DNA from 2 places in the Peptococcus niger genome. Region 1 is predicted to be linked to the other one. Evidence: predicted binding sites of a transcription regulator. Region 1 holds the regulator's gene; the other holds the start of a gene.
What was found. The regulator LexA, encoded in region 1, represses DNA repair genes until DNA is damaged. The targets are predictions, from matches to a motif close to CNAACANNTGTTNG.
Positions count from the first base shown of each region.

Region 2: a site for LexA is predicted at 2,272-2,285, ahead of BLQ16_RS02815 (putative DNA modification/repair radical SAM protein). Genes of this name have one in related genera too.

Region 1 covers NZ_FNAF01000002.1:85,307-95,963, reverse strand. Annotated here, with positions in the region: gene rplJ (50S ribosomal protein L10) at 1-75, opposite strand, end outside; ribosomal protein L10 leader region at 115-238, opposite strand; gene rplA (50S ribosomal protein L1) at 238-930, opposite strand; gene rplK (50S ribosomal protein L11) at 984-1,409, opposite strand; gene nusG (transcription termination/antitermination protein NusG) at 1,432-1,989, opposite strand; gene secE (preprotein translocase subunit SecE) at 2,011-2,229, opposite strand; gene rpmG (50S ribosomal protein L33) at 2,257-2,406, opposite strand; gene lexA (transcriptional repressor LexA) at 2,722-3,378, shown strand; gene BLQ16_RS02180 (indolepyruvate oxidoreductase subunit beta) at 3,478-4,056, opposite strand; gene iorA (indolepyruvate ferredoxin oxidoreductase subunit alpha) at 4,053-5,867, opposite strand; gene BLQ16_RS02170 (helix-turn-helix transcriptional regulator) at 6,255-6,896, shown strand; gene BLQ16_RS02165 (nitroreductase family protein) at 6,942-7,742, opposite strand; gene tuf (elongation factor Tu) at 7,843-9,033, opposite strand; gene BLQ16_RS02155 (hypothetical protein) at 9,139-9,573, opposite strand; gene uvrA (excinuclease ABC subunit UvrA) at 9,717-10,657, opposite strand, start outside.
Region 2 covers NZ_FNAF01000002.1:202,944-213,600, forward strand. Annotated here, with positions in the region: gene BLQ16_RS02805 (acetylornithine deacetylase) at 1-243, shown strand, start outside; gene BLQ16_RS02810 (catalase) at 365-2,047, shown strand; gene BLQ16_RS02815 (putative DNA modification/repair radical SAM protein) at 2,305-3,546, shown strand; gene BLQ16_RS02820 (TIGR03915 family putative DNA repair protein) at 3,543-4,271, shown strand; gene BLQ16_RS02825 (hypothetical protein) at 4,485-4,745, shown strand; gene BLQ16_RS02830 (IMPACT family protein) at 4,745-5,425, shown strand; gene BLQ16_RS02835 (acetyl-CoA hydrolase/transferase family protein) at 5,649-6,998, shown strand; gene BLQ16_RS02840 (demethoxyubiquinone hydroxylase family protein) at 7,291-7,677, shown strand; gene BLQ16_RS02845 (class B sortase) at 7,773-8,465, shown strand; gene BLQ16_RS02850 (SDR family NAD(P)-dependent oxidoreductase) at 8,557-9,294, shown strand; tRNA gene BLQ16_RS02855 (tRNA-Lys) at 9,427-9,499, opposite strand; gene BLQ16_RS02860 (toll/interleukin-1 receptor domain-containing protein) at 9,759-10,379, shown strand; gene BLQ16_RS02865 (pirin family protein) at 10,588-10,657, shown strand, end outside.

The DNA.
Region 1 (10,657 bases):
AACAACGCTTTTTGCAGCTTCAAATTTAGCTTGTAAATCGGTGACAATCTGTTTTTTGCTTTCAAAGGTTGACAACAGATTCACCTCCCTTTCATGATCTGACATTTATGTATCTGCCCAAAAGAAAAAGCCTCGTCTCGCGAGACAGAGGCCTTAGCATCCTGATGGATGTCATGGCGCCTCGGCAGGATGATTAAGCTTTCGCCCCCGCTGTCTCCGGCAGATAACATATTCAAATTAAGCAATATGGTTCGGGTTCAATTTGATCCCCGGGCCCATGCTGGTGGAAATGGTTACGCTTTTAACGTAAACCCCTTTTTGAGAAGCCGGTTTCGCTTTAACGATGGCTGCTGCCAGGGCGTTAAAGTTTTCGACCAAAGCATTCTCTTCAAAGCTCAGTTTACCGATCGGCGCATGAACGACACCGGCTTTTTCAGCACGATATTCGATCTTCCCGGCCTTAACTTCTTTGACGGCATTTTCAACGTCCATGGTGACGGTCCCGGTTTTCGGGTTCGGCATTAAGCCTTTCGGCCCTAAAATCCGCCCGATTTTACCAACGGTTCCCATCATATCCGGAGTTGCAATGGCCACATTGAAGTCGGTCCAACCGCCTTTGATTTTGTCGACCATGTCTTCCGCACCGACAAATTCAGCACCGGCAGCTTCTGCTTCTTTGGCCTTATCGCCTTTAGCGAAAACCAAAACGGACCGGCTGACGCCTGTACCGTGCGGCAGTACCATTGCATTACGAATTTGCTGGTCGGCATGACGTGTGTCAATGCCCAATTTGAATGCCACTTCAACGGATTCGTCAAAATTGGCTTTGGCATATTTTTTGATGAGCGCAAAGGCTTCATCAACTTCATACAGTTTGTTACGGTCAACGAGTTTGGCATTCTCGTTGTATTTCTTACCGTGTTTTGCCATGTGTTATCCTCCTTTGTGGTGCAAACGGCTTCCGCCTCCCACATGTCTCGCAATTAGCCTTCTACTTCAATCCCCATGCTGCGGGCAGAGCCCTTGATCATAGACATGGCGGTTTCGATGGTAGCGGCATTTAAATCTTGCATTTTTGTTTCTGCGATTTCACGCACTTGTGCCTCGGTGACTTTGCCGACCTTATTCTTGTTCGGTTCACCGGAGGCCCGTTCCAAACCGGCCGCTTTTTTCAGCAAAACTGCTGCAGGCGGGGTTTTGGTGATGAACGTAAAGGAATGGTCCTGATACACGGTAATTTCAACCGGAATCAACATCCCCATCTGAGACTTTGTGCGTTCATTGAAATCATTGCAGAATTGCATCATGTTGACACCGTGCTGACCCAGGGCCGGCCCAACGGGCGGTGCAGGGTTTGCTTTCCCGGCTTCAACTTGCAATTTAATAAAACCGATGACTTTCTTTGCCATAAAAACACCTCCTTATTTAAGGTTACTTTTTCACATAGACCTTGTCAAAGTCCATTTCCATGCTGGTTTCGCGTCCGCCAAACAAGGCAGCGCTCACTTGAACTTTGCGACGGTCTCGGTCAATTGCCACAATGGTACCGATAAAGTCCGCAAAAGACGAATCGGTAAAGCCCACCGTATCGCCTACTTCGGCATCCAAGTCTGCCGGCGGAACTGTTTCGCCCTCCTCTGCAGCTTCCAGCGCACGCAAAAGCGGCTCCACTTCGTAATCCTGCAAGGGTACAGGACTGTTGCCCGCACCTACAAAGCCGGTTACACCGGTGGTATTGCGCACCACATACCATGACTCATCGGTTAAAACCATTTCCACAAAGACATAGCCCGGAAAAAGCTTCCGTACCACAGTACGGTTAGCGCCATTTTTCATTTCGCGCACTTCTTCTTCAGGGACAAGGCAGCGCAGAATATAGTCTTCCATGTTCATGGTCTTGGCTCGAGTGAGAAGGGTGCTTTGCACCTTCTTCTCGTAGCCGCTATAGGTATGAATCGCGTACCATGCCTTATTTTGATTTTCAGCCATGGTGAGGATTGGCCTCCTCTCTTACAATAACAAGCCTAAAGCAGCCGTGATGCCGGAATCCACTACCCAAATCAACGCTGTAATAATGGCAACGGTGACCAAAACAACACCGGTGTAGGTAATGGTTTCCTGGCGGTTGGGCCAATGAACTTTTTTCAGTTCACTGAAAGAAAGGCGAAGATTTTTCTTTAACCGTTTAAAAAATCCTTCCTTCTTTTCATTGCCTTTTTGTCTGCTCATTTCAATCATCCTTACCTAATTAGAGCGTTATTTGGTTTCTTTATGCAGTTGATGGGATTTGCAGAACGGGCAATATTTTTTGACTTCAAGGCGCCCGGTGGTGTTCTTCTTATTCTTATTCGTTTGGTAATTTCTATTTTTGCACTCTGTGCATTCCAATGTAATTCCGACGCGCATGTTTACACCTCCTGTAGAGGAATTTCGGATTTTTGACAATATAAAAAGACGTGCCGTCAAAAGGCACTTATACAGTTTACCGAACCGGCCGGTACTTGTCAATACTTTTTAGAGATTTATGCCCCTTATCAAGAAAAAAATACCGTCTAACCCTAATCTGGCCTCAACAAGACCACTTGTACCGGCCAGGCAAGCGCAAGGCCCGGCAAAAAAGGGAACTCCCATTCGCCGAATAAACGTTTGATTTTTGTGTATTTTTTTTGTATACTGGAGGCAACATTACCCGATGTCTCCATGCGCTGAAAGGAGTCCCGTATGCAGATAAAAACCGCTTTAAGTGCTCGCCAGGTGCGGATTTTAGATTTCATCACCGCCGAGGTGGAAGAAAAAGGTTATCCGCCGTCAGTGCGGGAAATCGGCGAAGCCGTTGACCTGAAAAGCTCGTCCACCGTCCACAATCATTTGAACCAACTGGAAAAAAAGGGCTATATCCAACGGGACCCGACCAAGCCCCGGGCCATCATGATCTTAAAAAACAGCGATGGCTCCGACTACCGGTCTTTTGCCGCAGTCAACGAAGAGGTCTTTGAAGAAATGGTCGGCTTGCCGGTCTATGGGGCTGTGGCGGCCGGCGCCCCTATTTTTGCCGATGAAAATTTAGAAGACCGCATTGCCATGCCCATGCGGTTCATCCGCGATGAAGGTGCCTTTATGCTGCGCATTCGCGGCGAATCCATGATTGACGCCGGCATCCTGGACGGGGATTATATTATTGTTGCCCCCCAGCCCACGGCTGCCAATGGCGATATCATTGTCGCCCTGATTGGCGATGAAGCCACCTGCAAAACCTACTACCGGGAAAAAAATCGCATTCGGTTGCAGCCGGAAAATCCCTCCATGGAACCGATTTACGCTGAAAACCCCATGATCATCGGGAAGGTCATCGGTTGCTATCGAGATATGCACCGTTAAGCCCAGCAGAAAAAATCCCTGGAACTGCCCTTAAAAGCAGTTCCAGGGATTTTTTATTTCCAGGTTGGTGGGCCATCAGCTCACCGACAGGACTGTCATTTATTGGATCAAGGCTTGACCGCGGTCAAAGGCCTCCATGTTCACATCAACAAATTTTTCTTTGACCGATGCGGCGATGACCGGTTTCCAATCAATGTCCGCCAGGTTCATCAATTTTGCCAAGGCCCCAAACAGGACCACATTGGCGACCTTCGGATTGCCCAATTCATCGGCAATATCCGAAGCTTTGATGACCACGGTATCTGCCACCAGCCCCTTTAACACGTCAATGGTGTCTTCCGGGTAGGTGATTTTACCGGACTGAACCGGGGCTGAGGGCAAGCCTTCATCATTGACGATGAGTTCCCCGCCCGGTTTTAAAAGGTGCATGTAGCGCAAGGCTTCCTGCTTTTCAAAGGCAACCATGATGTCGGCTTCGCCGTCACCGATGATTGGCGAATAGACCTTATCGCCATAGCGCACCTGGGTGGACACCGTGCCGCCACGTTGCGCCATGCCGTGAATTTCACTCATTTTTACGTCATAACCGGCATTCAGCAGCCCTTTGACCAGAATATTGGACAGAAAGACCGTGCCTTGACCACCGATACCGACCAACAGAACGGATGTCACACTCATTTTTTCTGCGTCTCCTTTCCGAGGCAAGGCTCACCAACGGCGTGGATGGCCTTAACCGGGCATACCTGTGAGCAAAGGCTGCAACCGAGGCATTGATTGCGATCAATAGAGCTTTTCTTGATCTCGGTTTGGAAGATAATAGCCGGGCAGCCGGTGCGGGTGCATTTTTTGCAACCGATGCAGACATCCTGGTCAACCGTAAAGCGGCGATTCAAGGGGCCGAATTCTTCCAGGTCTGCTTCGGTGTATTTCTTCAAGGCGCATGGGTAGCGGCTGATGATGACGCAAGGTTCCGTTTGAGCAAAGGCCCAGTCTAAGGCGTCATTCGTGGCTTTCTGATCATGCGGGTTGACGGTGCGGATGAGCTTACAGCCGAAGGCGCGGGCCACTTCTTCCACACTGACCATGTGGCTGATCTCACCTTGGGCGGTAAAGCCGGAGCCGGGGTTTTCCTGGTGCCCGGTCATGGCGGTGATCCGGTTGTCTAGAACGACGGTAATCAGGTTAGAGCCGTTGTACAGGGAGTTTTCCAACCCATTCATGCCGGTGGCGAAGAAGGTACTGTCCCCCATCACGGCAACAACCCGTTTTTCTTCACCGGACTGCTGGAGAATTTTGGCCACCCCATGGCCAACGGCCGTCGCACTGCCCATGCAGATCCCGCTGTCCAAGCAGAAAAGCGGTTCATACCCGCCCAGGGTATAGCAGCCGATGTCATTGGAAATATAGCAATTCTTCCGTTTGCCCAACGCATAGAAGAAGGACCGGTGCGGGCAGCCGGCACACATGGTCGGCGGACGCGGGATCAAATCTTTCGGATCGATTTGAATGCCCTTATGGTCTTCCCCTAAGAGGGCCTTGGCGATGATCCCAGGGTTTAATTCGTCCACAGCCGGAATGACTTCCTTGCCGATGCAGTCAATGCCGGCAGCTTTGATTTGCTCTTCCATAAACGGGTCAAGCTCTTCGACGACATAAAGCTTTTTAACGGTGCCGGCAAATTCGCGAATTTTATCCAGCGGCAGGGGGCAGGTAAAGCCAAGTTTTAAAATATTTGCCTGATCGCCGAAAACTTCTTTAACGTAATTATAGGCCGCGCCGGAAGTGACGATGCCGATATCGGCGCCGTTGTCCTCAACCGTATTGAAAGGCGATGCTTCAGCAGCTGCGCGCATTTTCGGTTGACGCGCATCCAGCAGGCGGCGGTTCGGTTTGGAGGAAGAAGGCGCCGAACCGAAGTGCTGCATGTTCGTTGCCCGATCCCACAGCGGCTGAATGGGGACTTCTTTCCGCTCCCGGGTTTCCACCAAACTCTTAGCGTGAGAAATACGGGTTGTAGACCGTACCATCACAATGGTGTTCAGTTCTTCTGATAACTCATAGGCCTCGCGCACCATGTCATAGCACTCTTGGCTATCTGACGGTTCCAACATGGCCACTTTGCCAAACTTGGCAAAGTTACGGTTGTCCTGCTCGTTCTGTGAGGAATGTTGTCCCGGGTCGTCTGCAGAAACGAAAACAAAGCCGCCATGCACACCCATGTAAGCGTAGGTCATAAAGGGGTCGGCGGCAACGTTCAGGCCAACGTGCTTCATGCTTGCAAAAGCACGTCCGCCAGCGATGGAAGCACCGATGGCGCTTTCCATGGCCACCTTTTCATTGGGGGCCCATTCTGCAACGAGACGGTCGTCCAAGGCGATGTTTTTCAAAATTTCACTGGACGGCGTCCCCGGATAGGCGGAAGCGAAATGAACGCCGGCATCGATGACGCCGCGTGCAAATGCCTCGTTACCGGTCAGCAGTTCTTTCATAATGGATTTCATCCTCTCCTTATCACTTCTCCATAACAGTGGTACATTGCTTAGTTCTATCCTATCACACTTTTGATTTTTTTCAACATTTTTATAGATATTTTTTATTTTTCAACATATTTTTACCTCAATGTTGGCGTCAGACCAACTTTATTTTCAACTGTTCAACAGCTCTTGTCTATCAATGGAGGCGTCCTGATGGGTAGCTAAGCGCATGCCCCCTGACTTTTTTCAAATGCCTCTTCCCCGCCTGGATGGCCATTCGCAATTGCATAAATCACAGCCGGCTCAAGTGGGATTTTCCTGCAAGCCCTTGTGGTCTTTGACATCTCATGCTATACTTTTTTTAAATTATGTTGAATGTTCCTACAAATAGGAGGGATCTTGATGGGGTCTGTTCCGGAAAATGATGTGCTTGAACTCTTGAATCAAATCGGCGAAGCCATTGCGCTAACCTTCGGGAAGGATTGCGAGGTCTGCATTTCCGATTTGGATACACCGGAAAAGGCGGTCCTGTACATCTATAACGGTCATGTGACCGGACGTGAAGTTGGATCGCCCTTGATTGACGAGGCCAAAGCCCGCGTCCGCAACACAGATGAAAACGTTTATCTCAACTACAAGAAAAAAATTCGAAAAAATGGGCCCTCACTCAAGTCCTCGACCATTGTTAAAAAAATTGGTGGCCGCAACATCGCTTTTTGCATCAATTACGACTGCACCCAGGTGGAGGCCATGCAGTACACGCTGATGAATTTTTTACAAACGTCCTCAGACCAGGAAGACCTGGATATTTTAGGCATTAATACGCCCTCCGCCCTGGCGCCCATTATCCAGGCCAGCATCCAGTCAACCAATAAACCGGTTTCAAATTTCAAAAAGGCCGACCGCTTAAAAGTCGTCCGGGACTTGGACAAGCGCGGGATTTTACAAATCCAAAACAGCGTCCGCCTGATTGCTGACGCCTTAGGCGTTTCTCGCTACAGCATTTATAATTATATTAAAGAGGTGCGTAAAGAGGACCACTAAAAAGACCTCTCCGTCTAGCGACGGAGAGGTCTTTTCCTATATTTCCTATAAGCGGGTGAGCCGCAGAGGGCGACGTGCCACCTCGCGATGGTAGCGGACCGCCGGTTCGCCTAAGATGAGCGCACATTGGGCCACTTCATCCGGCTTCAAACCGACCAATTCACGCAGGGGAGCATTTTCCGCCAAAATGGCGGTGATAAAGCCGATAAAGCAGGCCCCGTAGCCTTCCGCATGCGCCAAAAGTTCAATGCGACCGGCCGCAATCGGCGCATCGTTCACATCCCTATCCTTGGGGCGCACCAGTAAAAGCAGTTGCGGCGCCTGCCAAAAGAGGGGGTCTCGGCCGGCTTCATATTCGGCAAGCATGACCTTAAAGAAATGACGGTAGGGATGCTCCTCCGGTTGTTGAACAAAGGCTTTGAGCGCCTCCATGGCCCCTTCCCTAAGCGCCGCCAGGTGCTCTTCAACGAGAATATACCGAAGCGGCTGACGGTTGCCGGCACTCGGGGACAGGCGGGCCACTTCCATGAGCCGCTCCATCACCGTCTCTGGAACAGGGGCACCGTTAAACTGGCGGATAGACCGCCGTTCGCACATCAGCCGATAAACAAGATCGGCCACATTGTCCGGCAAGGCCTCGGCCGCCAGCTCTTTATTGGGCGCCCTGTTGAGGGCGGGCAAGCTGACCGCCTGCACCGGGCACACAGCGACGCAGTGACCGCAAAAAATGCAGCCCTTACTTTTTTGTACAGCCTTATCCTCTTCCAAAGCCAAAATATGCGCAGGACAATCGTTGACGCACAGCCCGCAGCCCACGCATTTATCGCGGTTAATATTGACTGTCATATGCTCTACCTCCCAGCCCATTGTAACATAAGACCAAAAACAGGTGGCACACAAAAAGAGCAAGCGCCCAGCACTTGCTCTTTTTTATTGATCAGCTTAATTATTTGTCGATTTTAGCAACAACGCCGGCGCCGACGGTGTGGCCGCCTTCGCGGATAGCGAAACGCAGGCCTTCTTCCATGGCGATGGGGCTGATGAGTTCGACGGTCATTTTGACGTTGTCCCCGGGCATGACCATTTCGGTGCCTTCGGGCAATTCGATGACGCCGGTTACGTCGGTGGTCCGGAAGTAAAATTGCGGACGGTAGCCGTCAAAGAAGGGTTTGTGTCGGCCGCCTTCTTCTTTGGTCAGGACGTAAACTTCGCTTTCGAATTTGGTGTGGGGGGTGATGGTTCCGGGTTTAGCCAGGACTTGACCACGTTCGATTTGGTCTTTGTCGATGCCGCGCAGGAGGGCGCCGATGTTGTCGCCGGCTTCTGCGTAGTCGAGTTGTTTGCGGAACATTTCTACGCCGGTGCAGACGGTTTTCTTGGTCTGTTCGGTGATGCCGACGATTTCGAGTTCGTCGCCGATTTTAAGCTGTCCGCGTTCGACACGGCCGGTGGCGACGGTGCCGCGCCCGGTGATGGAGAAGACGTCTTCGACGGGCATGAGGAAGGGTTTGTCAATGTCGCGTTCCGGGGTGGGGATGTAGTCGTCAACGGCTTGCATGAGTTCTTTGATGCCTTCTGCCCATTGACCGGTGGGGTCTTGCAGGGCTTGGTAGGCGCTGCCGCGAACGACGGGGATGTCGTCGCCGGGGAAGTCGTATTCGCTTAAGAGTTCGCGAATTTCCATTTCGACGAGTTCAAGGAGTTCTTCGTCGTCTACGAGGTCGCATTTGTTCATGAATACGACGATGTAGGGTACGCCTACTTGACGGGCTAAGAGGATGTGCTCGCGGGTTTGGGGCATGGGGCCGTCTGCTGCGGAGACGACGAGGATGGCGCCGTCCATTTGGGCTGCGCCGGTGATCATGTTTTTAACGTAGTCGGCGTGGCCCGGGCAGTCGACGTGGGCGTAGTGGCGCGCGTCGGTTTCGTATTCTACGTGGGAGGTATTGATGGTAATACCGCGTTCACGTTCTTCCGGGGCTTTGTCGATTTCGTCAAATTTGGTGTCTTTTGCCTTGCCTTCTTGGGCCAATACGGCGGTGATGGCGGCGGTGGTGGTCGTTTTACCATGGTCAACGTGACCGATGGTGCCGATGTTTACGTGCGGTTTTGTGCGTTCAAATTTTTCTTTTGCCATGCGGAAGCCTCCTATAAAAAAACAATTTTTACAATATTGATTGATTTCATTTTATAGCCTTAATGCAAACTTGTCAATTGTCAGCATAATGCAAAAGCATAGACCCTAATCCTCCAGCTGATTGGCGGGGTCAGCCGGCAGGCCCTGCCTTTCAAGCGCCACCAGATAATACTTGATGTTGTTCTGAATGTTTTCCGTACGGGTGATGCAACTGGTCAAATCCATTTTCGGATCCAGTTGGTAAAGGCGATCGGCCATGATCTCAAGGGTTTTGATGAAAAAATCGGCGTTGTCAAAGTGGTCCCGGAGGTCATCGGCCGCATGAACCGCATCCATAAAACGGCGCATGGCTTCACAGGCCGCTTGATGCGGCAGGCTAAAACCTGCCAAATCCTTAATAAAAATGGACCGTTGGTTAAACCGATGGGCAAACATATCCAGATACCCGCTGTGCAGCGTGGTCCGGAAGTAATCCAGCAGTTCTTCCAAGGTTCTGTCGCATTCTTCACCGTAAACCAATACGGTCATGATCTGAGCCATCGTCTTTCACCTCAATCCGCAGAGGACTTATTAAATAATTTTATCTTTCCTATAATTATAAGCCACATGCTTTATTTATCAAGTCTTATTTGCAGCAAAATAAAAATGCCCCGGCGGCAACGCGCCAGGGCAGGTAGGATCCTTTACCAGCCACGCGCCAAAACAGGCGCCAAAAATTGGCCGGTGTAGCTTTTTTTCTTTTTTGCCACCACTTCAGGGGAGCCGACTGCAACAATACGGCCGCCGCCGGACCCACCTTCAGGGCCTAAATCGATGATGTGGTCGGCACATTTAATGACGTCAAGGTTGTGCTCAATGACAATAACCGTTTCACCGGCATCAACCAACCTGTTTAAAACAGCCAGTAATTTTTTAATATCCGCTGCGTGTAAACCGGTGGTGGGTTCATCGAGAATGTAAACGGTTTTCCCGGTGGGGCGCTTGGACAGTTCGCTGGCCAGCTTAACCCGTTGGGCCTCGCCGCCGGACAGGGTGGTGGCCGGCTGCCCCAGGCGGATGTAGCCCAGGCCCACATCAACAATGGTTTGCAGCTTATTGGCCACGCGGGGAATATTTTCAAAAAAGCCCAACGCCTCTTCTGCCGTCATTTCCAAGACATCGGCGATGGTTTTGCCCCGGTAATGCACCTCCAGGGTTTCCCGGTTATACCGCTTGCCATGGCAGACTTCACAGGGAACATATACATCCGGCAGAAAATGCATCTCTATTTTAATGATGCCGTCACCGCGACAGGCTTCACAGCGACCGCCTTTAACGTTAAAACTGAAGCGCCCCGGCTTATAGCCGCGAATCTGAGCTTCCTTGGTGTCGGCAAAGAGCTGGCGGATGGCGTCAAAAACGCCGGTGTAGGTCGCCGGGTTGGAGCGGGGCGTGCGACCGATGGGGCTTTGGTCGATGTTCACCACTTTATCCACCTGGTCCAGACCCTCAAGGCCCTTATGCGCACCCGGCCGGGCTTTGGACTGGCTGTACAGGTGTTTCTCCAGGGCTTGGTTTAAAATATCGTTCACCAGGGTCGATTTACCGCTGCCGGAAACACCCGTCACGCAGGTAAAAACACCCA
Region 2 (10,657 bases), 120 kb from region 1:
GCCTTCGGGCAACTGGTCGCCGCCTATGAAAGCGTGCGTCAGGCAGCACCGACCATCTCCATGTCCTCTACGGTCAACGACTCCGGCTGGTTTACGCCCTTTAACATTCCGGCCGTCGCCTTTGGCCCGGGCGAACTGGAAGAGGCCCATTCGCAAAATGAATCCGCCGACAAAGCGGAACTCCTTGACTTTACCAAGATTATGGGCGCCTTTTTGCTGGACTGGTGCAACACGCCCCGCTAGAGCATCGGCCCCTGTCATGACCAGGATAGGTTTCCAGTGGTAGGCAAAAGGGTATCTGTATATATATTAAGAGTATCTGTACAGGAAGACACCGCCGCATGTCGGTGGAAAGGAGCATGATATGGAAAACCCAATGGATAAAAATGGCTTAGGCGAAAGCTTGCCCAGTCGCAACGACTGTGTCGGCGAAAACCCTGAACTTACTTCTGCAGCCGGAGCGCCGGTGGCCACCAATCAAGACGTCATGACCGTTGGTCCGCGCGGCCCCATGGTTATGCAGGACGTTTGGCTCATGGAAAAATTGGCCCACTTTGATCGTGAGGTCATCCCTGAGCGGCGGATGCACGCCAAAGGGTCGGGAGCCTTCGGGGCCTTTACCGTAACGCATGACATTACCCAGTACACCTGCGCTTCAATCTTTTCAGAAATCGGTAAAAAAACCGACATGTTCGCCCGTTTTTCAACCGTCGCCGGGGAACGCGGCGCTGCGGATGCGGAACGTGACATCCGTGGCTTTGCCCTGAAATTTTATACGGATGAAGGCAATTGGGATATGGTTGGCAACAACACGCCGGTCTTCTTTTTCCGCGATCCCCTGAAATTCCCGGAATTGAACCACGCCGTTAAGCGGGACCCCCGTACCAATTTGCGGTCACCGAATACCAACTGGGATTTCTGGAGTTCTTTGCCGGAAGCCTTGCACCAGGTGACCATTATTATGGGCGACCGGGGAATTCCCCTTTCCTTCCGCTTTATGCACGGCTTTTCCAGCCATGCCTACAGCCTGATCAATAAAGACGGCGACCGGGTATGGGTCAAGTTCCACTTCCGGTCCCAGCAGGGAATTAAAAACCTAACCGACCAGGAAGCGGAAAAAGTCGTTGGTATGGACCGGGAAAGCAGCCAGCGCGACCTCTATACGGCCATTGAAAAGGGCATGTACCCTAAGTGGAAGGTCTACATCCAGGTCATGACCGAAGACCAGGCCAAGGCCATGCCCTACAATCCCTTTGATTTGACCAAGGTCTGGTATAAGGCCGATTACCCACTTATCCCTGTCGGCGAATTTGAATTAAACCGCAATCCGGACAATTATTTTGCAGAGGTAGAGCAAGCCGCCTTTACTCCGGCGAATATTGTCCCGGGGATCGGGTTCTCGCCGGATAAAATGCTCCAGGCCCGGCTCTTTTCCTATGGGGACGCCCAGCGCTACCGACTGGGGGTCAACCACCACCAGATCCCGGTGAACCAGCCCCGGGGCGTCAAAGCCCCCCACAGCTACCACCGGGACGGTCAAATGCGGGTAGACGGCAACCTGGGCAGTGAGCTCCATGTGGAGCCGAACAGCTACGGCCAGTTTGTCGACCACCCGGAATTGATTCCGCCGGCCCAACCGGCTGACGGCGATATTGCCCATTACGATTTTCGCCAGGATGATAACGATTACTTTACCCAACCGGGTAAACTCTTCCGGGCCATGACCTCAGACCAGCAAGAGGTCCTCTTCCAAAATACCGCCCGGAATATGGGCGATTCCACCTTGCAGATCAAACACCGCTGGATCAACTACTGCTACCAGGCCGATCCGGCCTATGGCCAAGGGGTGGCGGATGCCTTGGGAATTGATCTCAAAGACGTGGACTTAAACCTACCGGCCCGCGATTCTCGCGAAGGGAACGAAGCGGCCAACCACGCGCATCCGGAATTGAACCAACCCACCAAGGGCAAGCCGACAGAAGACCGTGAAATAGATACCAACGGCCCGGACTACATTGATCCGGAGGATGATCCCTGGTTATTGTAAGATCAAGTAAAAAAGCGCTCGACCAAGCGGTCGGGCGCTTTTTTTTGTTGGGCCGGGAGATGGCCAGTGGCGGTAGGGCCGTCGGCCTATGCACCGGCTGGCAATTGCCCCAGGCCTTATAGCTGGGCCAAGGGAACAAGCGGTATGGCGCTTGCCCGTTGGTAAATTTTTGTCATTGGGGATTGAGAAATGGGGGCCAATCGATTATGATAATAGCAGAAGTGCGAACATATGATTGGTGCAATCGGGGTGATCTTATGGATTTAAATGAAAAACTTCAGATATTGACGGATGCGGCCAAGTACGATGTCTCCTGTTCATCGAGCGGGTCGACCAGGAAGAACAATAGGTCCGGGCTGGGCAATGGCGCCATCAGTGGCATTTGCCATTCCTGGAGCGAGGATGGCCGCTGTATCTCCCTTTTGAAAATCCTGCTGACCAACCACTGCATCTATAATTGTGAGTACTGTATCAATCGAAGAAGCAATGACATCAAGCGGGCAAGCTTCACCCCTAGGGAGGTTGCGGACCTGACCCTTAATTTTTATAAGAGGAATTACATTGAAGGCCTCTTTTTATCCTCAGGCGTCATCAGAAATCCTGATTACACCATGGCCCTCTTAATAGAAACGGCCAGGATCCTTAGGACGGAAATGAACTTTAACGGCTATATCCATATGAAGGCCATCCCCGGGGCGGCTAAAGAACTGGTCGACCGGATAGGTCTCCTGGTAGACCGGTTAAGCATCAATATTGAGCTGCCCACAGAGCAGTCCCTGGCCCTGCTGGCTCCGCAAAAGAACTTTCAGGCCATACTGGATCCGATGGCAGAGGTCAAAGAAGGGCTTTTGGCCAACCGGGAAGACCGGAAAAAATTCCGGTCGGCGCCCAAGTTTGTCCCTGCCGGTCAGACCACCCAAATGATTATCGGGGCCTCCCGGGAAACGGACAGGGATATCCTCTATAGGTCCCAGAGCCTTTATAAGGATTTCAGCTTAAAGCGGGTTTATTACTCCGCCTTTGTTCCGGTGGTCGCCAGCCAGTACACCCAGGGCATTGACCGGGCGCCCTTGGCCAGGGAGCACCGGATTTACCAGGCAGACTGGCTTTTAAGATTTTATGGCTTTAAGGCAGAAGACTTGTTGGACGATAAAAATAAAAACCTGGACCTGTCCATAGACCCCAAGGCAAACTGGGCCCTTCATCATCTTGACCAATTCCCCATCGAAATCAACACGGCTCCCTATGCAGACCTGCTGAAAATCCCCGGCATTGGTAAAGTCTCTGCCCATAAGATTATCAAGGCAAGGAAATTTAGACGGCTCAGCTTTGAGGACTTGAAGGCCATGCGGATCTCTACCAAAAAAGCCGGCTACTTTATAACGGTAGGGGGCAAGTATAGGGGCGGTCATTTTTCTCCAGACCAGCTGAGGACCATCTTATCCGATGGCTGGGGCGCTCATCCGCCGGAACAGTTAAGCCTGTGGGGCCCGTTATGATGGTAGGATATGACGGGTCTTTTGAAGGCCTGCTAACGGTTGTCTTCGACCATTATAAAGACCTGGAAGATATTCACATTTCTCCCCCGTCGGAACAAGCGGGGCTCTTTGACCGGGAAGCGGTTGCAACAGACTGGGACAAGGCCCAAAGGGTGGCCCAGGGCGTCTGCCAAAGCTTTTCCAAGCGTCTGCTGGAGGACTTGTACAAGGTCTACCGGTCTAAAAATCCTGAAAAAGAAGAGACGGTGGCCCATATCATTAAGGGCCTCTACCAGTACGGCCCGGATTACCTCTATTCTGCTGAAAAATACCCCCTGTTATTTAGGCAAATCTTAAAGAATTTTTCTTCAGAGAACCATGCCTACAAGGGCTTGCTCAGGTTTAGACAAATTCAGGATGGCTTTTTGTATGGGGAGATGGCGCCTGAAAATGATATTTTGGAATATTTGACCCGGCACTTTATGAAGCGGATGCCCAAGGAAAAATTCATCATTTACGATAAAAAGCGGGAAAAGGCCTCCATCTGCCTTTATGGGGAGTTGGAAATCGTCCGGGTGGTTGAAATGAGGCCGGAAGACACAGATGAGGAGAAAGTCTTTAAGTCGGCCTGGCGGACCTTTTATCAGGCCATAGGCATTGATGAAAGAAAAAATGAAAGACTGATGGCTGCTCATATGCCTAAAAAATACTGGCGCTACCTCCCTGAAAAAAATCCACATGTATAAAGAGGGCGGCGAAACCAGGGGCGGTCGGAATCAGTGCCTTGGCCTTATGGGGTAGGAATGAGGATCGTTCAGCCGGACGGGTTGCTCATCAGAGGGCATTTTTCTGTCTACAGAAAGGGAGATTTTCCAGGTCATAGAGTGGCTCTTTTCCCTAAATATGCTATAATGAAGGGGATTCATTGACGATATTGAATAACTTAAGGAGGTTCATTTATGATCCATACCACCGGAACGCGCGTTGTTTTTGCAGATAGTAGTGAAGAAGCCAAAGCGGCTTATGAAGCCCTGGGCGTCAAGCCGGAGCACGATCCCAATGCCAAAATGGACATTTGCAAGTGTGCCGATGACCCGGAATTTGACTTTGAATCCCCCTTTAACCTCATCGGTGAAGTCTCTCTTTCGCCGGAATATATGGACATTGTCAATCAAGATCCACAACGGGCTTACGTCGTCTATTATTTCGAAGAGGCCTAATGGATCCCTATGACAACCGGGCGCCGGAAAGCTACCGCAGCATTGCGGAACCCGGTGATGTGTCAATTGAGATTGAGCGGTCGCGCTTTATCGGGGCCGCTCGCCGGGTGACATCGGAAGAGGAGGCGCAGGCCTTCATCGCTTCTGTGCGGGCGGAACACCCCACGGCGACCCACGTGGTTTGGGCCTATATCATCGGTCCCGCCGGCCTTTCAATGCGGGCCTCTGACGATGGTGAGCCCCAAGGCACTGCCGGCATTCCCAGTCTGGAAGTCTTGAAAAAAGAGGGGCTGACCGATGTGGTCCTTGCCACCGTCCGGTATTTTGGCGGCGTTAAACTGGGCGCCGGCGGTCTGATCCGCGCCTATACCCGCGCCGCTGCTGAAGCGGTACGGGCCGGCATGCCGACGGACATGGTGCGCCAAACAGCGGTTACCCTGACCCTGCCCTATGCCTATGAAGGACCGGTCAGCTACCAGCTGAACGAACGGCATTGGCCGGCGGAGAAACGCTTTGACGCCGCCGTACATTATGACTTGCATGTGCCGGACCGGCTGCAAGCGGCTTTTACCGGCTGGCTGCAGGGGTTGACCCGGGGCGAGGCCCGTTTTGATTGGGGGGCGCTTGCTTACGCACCGCTGCCGGCAGACCTGGACCTTTCCTTCTTACAATCCTCATAAACAAGGCGTTCGCTTGTGCCCGGCACCGGCGGACGCTTTTTTTGTTTGAAAAGGTCTGAACATTGTGTAAAACAGGTCCGGTTGGTATAATGGAAAGAGATACGGGGATGGTGGGGTAAAAGCCGTGCAAATTTTCACAATTCCCTTTTCATTTTCAAGCAGATAGCTTATACTAGAGATAACAAATTCTAATCTGTAGCCAGATCTGATGAAGGAGGACCTTATGACCTATCAAGAAGAGTACCAAAGCAAGCTTAAAACCGCCGAAGAAGCCGTTAAAGTTGTTAAAAGCGGCGACTGGGTTGAATACGGCGCATTCGCCGGGCAGGCCTATGCCCTGGACGCCGCCCTGGCCGGTCGGGCTGAAGAATTGGAAGACGTTAAAATCCGCGGTTGCTGCACCACCATGCCGCCGCAAGTCATCGCCGTTGACCCGGATGGCAAGCACTTTAATTATTCCAGCTTCCATTTCAGCGGCCTGGAACGGAAACTGGGGCAAAAAGCCCAGGCCTTTTTCGTTCCCATGCTCTTCCACGAATACCCGCGTTACTATCGCCAGGAATTAAACCACGGCGAGGTCAAAAGTAACGTCGTCTTTATTCCTGTGGCCGCCATGGATGACAGTGGCTATTTCAACTTCGGTCCGGAAGCCTCCCATTTCCACGCCATGGTGGAAGCCGCCGATACGGTCATCGTTGAGGTGAACGCCTCCATGCCCGTGTGCTACGGCGGTTACGGTGAAAACGTTCACATTTCCGACGTGGACATCATCGTTGAGAACGACCGCCCCTTAGATGAAGTGCCGCCGGCTAATTTTGGCGAAATTGATAAAAAGGTCGCCGAATTCGTTATGGGCGAACTCTTTGACGGCGCCTGCATCCAGCTCGGCATCGGCGGGATGCCCAATGCCATCGGTAAAATGATTTCTGAATCAGACCTCAAAGACCTGGGCATTCACAGCGAAATGTTCACCGACTCCATGGTGGACATGGTGCTCTCCGGCCGGGTCACCGGCAAGCGCAAAAATATCAACCCGGGCAAGCACGTCTACACCTTTGCCATGGGCACCAAGCGCTGCTATGACTTCTTAGACAAGAACACCTCCTGCGCCATTTTCCCGGTGGACTACACCAACGACCCCTTTGTCGTCGGCTCCATTGATAACTTTATTGCCATCAACAACTGCCTGGAAATGGACTTATACGGACAAGCCTCCTCAGAAGCTGCCGGCATCAAACAGATTTCCGGCACCGGCGGTCAAGCCGACTTTATGCTTGGCGCTTACCGGTCCAAAGGCGGGAAAGCCATCATGGCCCTGTCCTCCACCGTCAAAATGAAAGACGGCACGGTGAAGAGCCGCATCCGCCCGACCTTTGACCCCTACACCATCGTCACCACCCCCCGGTCCATGATGAACTACGTGGCCACAGAATACGGCATCGTTAACCTGAAAGCCCGCAGCACCTGGCAGCGGGCCGAAGCCTTGATCTCCATCGCCCATCCGGATTTCCGCGAAGAGCTGATCCAAGAAGCCGAAAAGATGAACATTTGGCGCAAGAGCAACAAACGCTAAGCGCCTTTAGCCGCCCCTTCCGGGGCGGTTTTTTTATGTCCGGCCAACGGTCCTTGCCCTGACACGCCCCCTAGACCTGGAGGCGAAAGCGCAATGCCGCCGGGCGGTCGGTTTGCGAAAGCCGCTTTTGTGGTAGACAGGTAAGGAGTCAAGTTATCACTCCCTTGGCAGGCGGGATCCTCCGACCAGGAGGTCGGACCCTTTGGGATAAGGTCCGGCCTGCTGCCGGTTGATGGCAGGCCCTCTGTCAGTTACTTGCCATTCCAACAAAGACCATGAAAGGAAGATGCCCATGTCCGTTAGCAATGAAGAAATGAAGGTTCTCTTAAAATCCCAGCAAGGTGAACTCAGCGCCGTGCTCATGTATAAAGCCTTGGCAGATGCCGTAAAAGATCCGAAAGACAGAGAGATCTTTTTACAATTGGCCGCCGAAGAAGGCCACCACGCCGCCGTCTTTAAAAAGCTCACCGGCCAGACCCTGGAGCCCAAAAAGACCCTCTCCGTCGTGCTGCCGCTCTTGTACAAAGGCCTGGGTAGAAAACGACTGTACCCGATCATCGCCAAAGGGGAATATAAGGCCGTCAACACCTATGCCCCGGTTGCCGAACGCTTCGCCAGTGTTGAAAGTGTCAAAAACGACGAAAAACGCCACGGCGACATGGTCATGGCCCTCTTGTAAGCCGCGCACCGTCTGTATTTACAGGCAAGGCCCAGCGATACCCCTTATCCAGTTGAAACGAAGAGGTGAACAAGCGGGGGTGACATGTGAAGCAAATGATTATCAGGCTGATTCAGCTCATCTTGTTGCTGATGATTGCCGTTTCAGCCTACCAGATTTATACCTATGTATCCGATGTCCGGCAATTTGCCGAGCAGAAAAGTGAAGTAGACCAGCAGCATCAGAAAGCTATGACCGCGGACAGCAGTATCGCCTTGCACCAAGTGGATAGCCCCTACGTCATCGGCTGGATATCCATCCCCGGAACGGACATCAGTTATCCGCTGGTGCAAGGTGAGGACAACGCCTTTTTTCTGGACCACGATTACAAGGGAGCGGCGCACCCCTTTGGTGCCGTCTTTTTGGACGCCGGCAACCAGAAGGATTTTTCCGATCAAAATACCGTCATTTACGGGCACAATGTCGCAGCCGGTTATGTTTTTCACGATCTGGAAAACTACCTGCAATCAGGATTTATCAACGACAAAAACGATAAAATTGACATTGAAACAGGGCAAGACAAGCGCGTTTACCGGATTGTCGCCGCCTATATCGCCTCACCCTATGAAGATTACCGGGCTCCGGCTTATACCGGGGCCGCCTGGGAGGCCTTCAGAGCGCGCGTTGCCGGTAAAAATCAGCTGACCGGCCCCGACCGCCAGCTTCCGGATAAACCGGTGCCGCTGGTCACCTTATCCACCTGCGATAACCACGACAACCGGATTGCCATACATGCCGTTTTAATCTAGGCTGATAGTTTATGTATAAAAGGCGGACAGGTTCGGTATATAGAAGATATGTATCTGACACCTTGATGTTTGTCTTTAGGAGGGGGATTCTATGTTAAAAGATAAGATTTGTGTTGTCACCGGGGGAACGCGCGGCATTGGCCACGCCATCGTTGCCGAATTTTTGGCCCAAGGGGCTACAGTGGTTTTGTTCGGTTCGCGTGAAGAAACCGTTGCCAAAGCCCTGGCGGATTTTAAGGACAAGGGCGACCAGGTAGAAGGGGCCTGGCCGAATTTAATGGACGGCGATGCCCTTCAGCAAGAAATGAATCGGATTGTTGACCGCTATGGCCGCATTGACGTCCTGGTCAATAACGCCGGTATGGCAGATGATATGTCCGTTTACGATTACAGCCCGGAAAAATTCGATAAAATCATGGACCTGAACGTCAAAGCCGTTTTCAACGCCATCTTAGCCGTTATTCCACATATGAAAAAACAAGGCGGCGGCGCCATTATCTCCACCAGCTCTATGGTTAGCCGCTTCGGACAAACCCGTGGCGTCGGCTATCCGACCAGTAAATTTGCCGTCAACGGATTGACCATCTCCTTAGCCCGCGAATTGGGGCCGGATCGGATCCGCGTCAATGCCGTCGCTCCGGGGATTACCAATACCGATATGATGCGAAACGTTCCGGATGAAATGATCGAACCGCTCATTCAAAACATCCCCTTGCGCCGGATTGGCGAGCCGGAAGACATCGCCAAAGCCTGCGCCTTCCTCGCCGGTGACGATGCCAGCTATATCTCCGGCGAAGTCCTCCACGTGGACGGTGCCATGCTCGTATAAAGGCGTCCCTGCCTAACGCGAAAATCCCTGTGCGATGCCGCACAGGGATTTTTAGAAATGTGCCATAAGGGATGTAACTCTGAGAATTCTGAGGAAAATAAAAAAAAGACCTTGCCTAGGTCTTTTAGAGGATGCGCCATAAAGGACTCGAACCTTTGACACCCTGATTAAAAGTCAGATGCTCTACCACCTGAGCTAATGGCGCATTCACAACGAAATAAATTATACCGAAATGATGGAGACGTGTCAAGACTTTTAGGAGAATTTTGGCTGGAGTGTGTAGGAATGTCATTCCTTATGGTGTGGCCAAGTGAATAAGATTGGCGGTTACAGACTTTTACTTAAAAACGTTGTTTTATGTTGCTCCGGGGGATTTTAAGCTGTCGATTATTTTACATTGAACCGGCTTCGGGTATAAACTGAGTATAGATAAACTTTAGGTCAACTGATCAAAGGAGGTTACCATGCATAAAAAAGACTTACAAGAGATAGCGGCGCATATTAAGGCCTGTGACTTGAGCCGACCGTATTATTATATTTGCTATTCCACTCAGGAAGGCACTGAGGTCTATGCTGCGGTCCGTCATTTGCAGGAAGCCGGGGCCAATCTCTGGATTGATACGGAAGCGAATTTGATGCAGGGGGATGGGTATAATTCGTCGATTTTTGCAGCTTTGCGGGCGAAAAATTGCTGTGGCTTGATCTTCTTTATGAGCCAGGCGGCGATGACGAGTGCCCAGTGCGCTAAAGAGATGGCTTATTTAAAGAGCGAGCCTTTTCTGGCTGACCATGATGCCCAATTTCCAGTCCTCATTGTTGAAATGGAAGAAATTCCGGAACATGATGATGAGGTTTGGGTGGAGGGCCTGCTCTACCAAAAATATCAGGCGGACGAGCTGTCACCGGCTGAAAGCGAACGGATTCAGAAGTATCGGGATAAGTACAACGCTAAAATTGGCCGGATGACGACGAAGTTTGATGTGGCGGAAAGCATTTTACCCTTTCTTTTGGCGCACGAGCAGGGGCGGATCGCCTATGATGCGGCCAATCGTGCCGATGAATTGAAGCGCTTGATGACCTATTAAAATGTGAATGACCGGCCAAGGGACGGCATAAAAGGCTCCCGGCATCGGATGTAGGCGATGTCGGGAGCCTTTTCGTGGGAAATGCCGGGGTATATTAAGCCTAGTAAAAGGGTATGTATTAATTGATATGATGGCATAGTGATGATGAAAACCTGTCTTTTGCAGCACCTTGTGCTGCAAATTGGATAAAGGAGAAGGAGTTGCTGGTATGGAGGCAAAAATTATTCATCAGGAAAAGGGTATGCGGACTCAAGATGGCGCCGGGGTGCGGTTGGTAA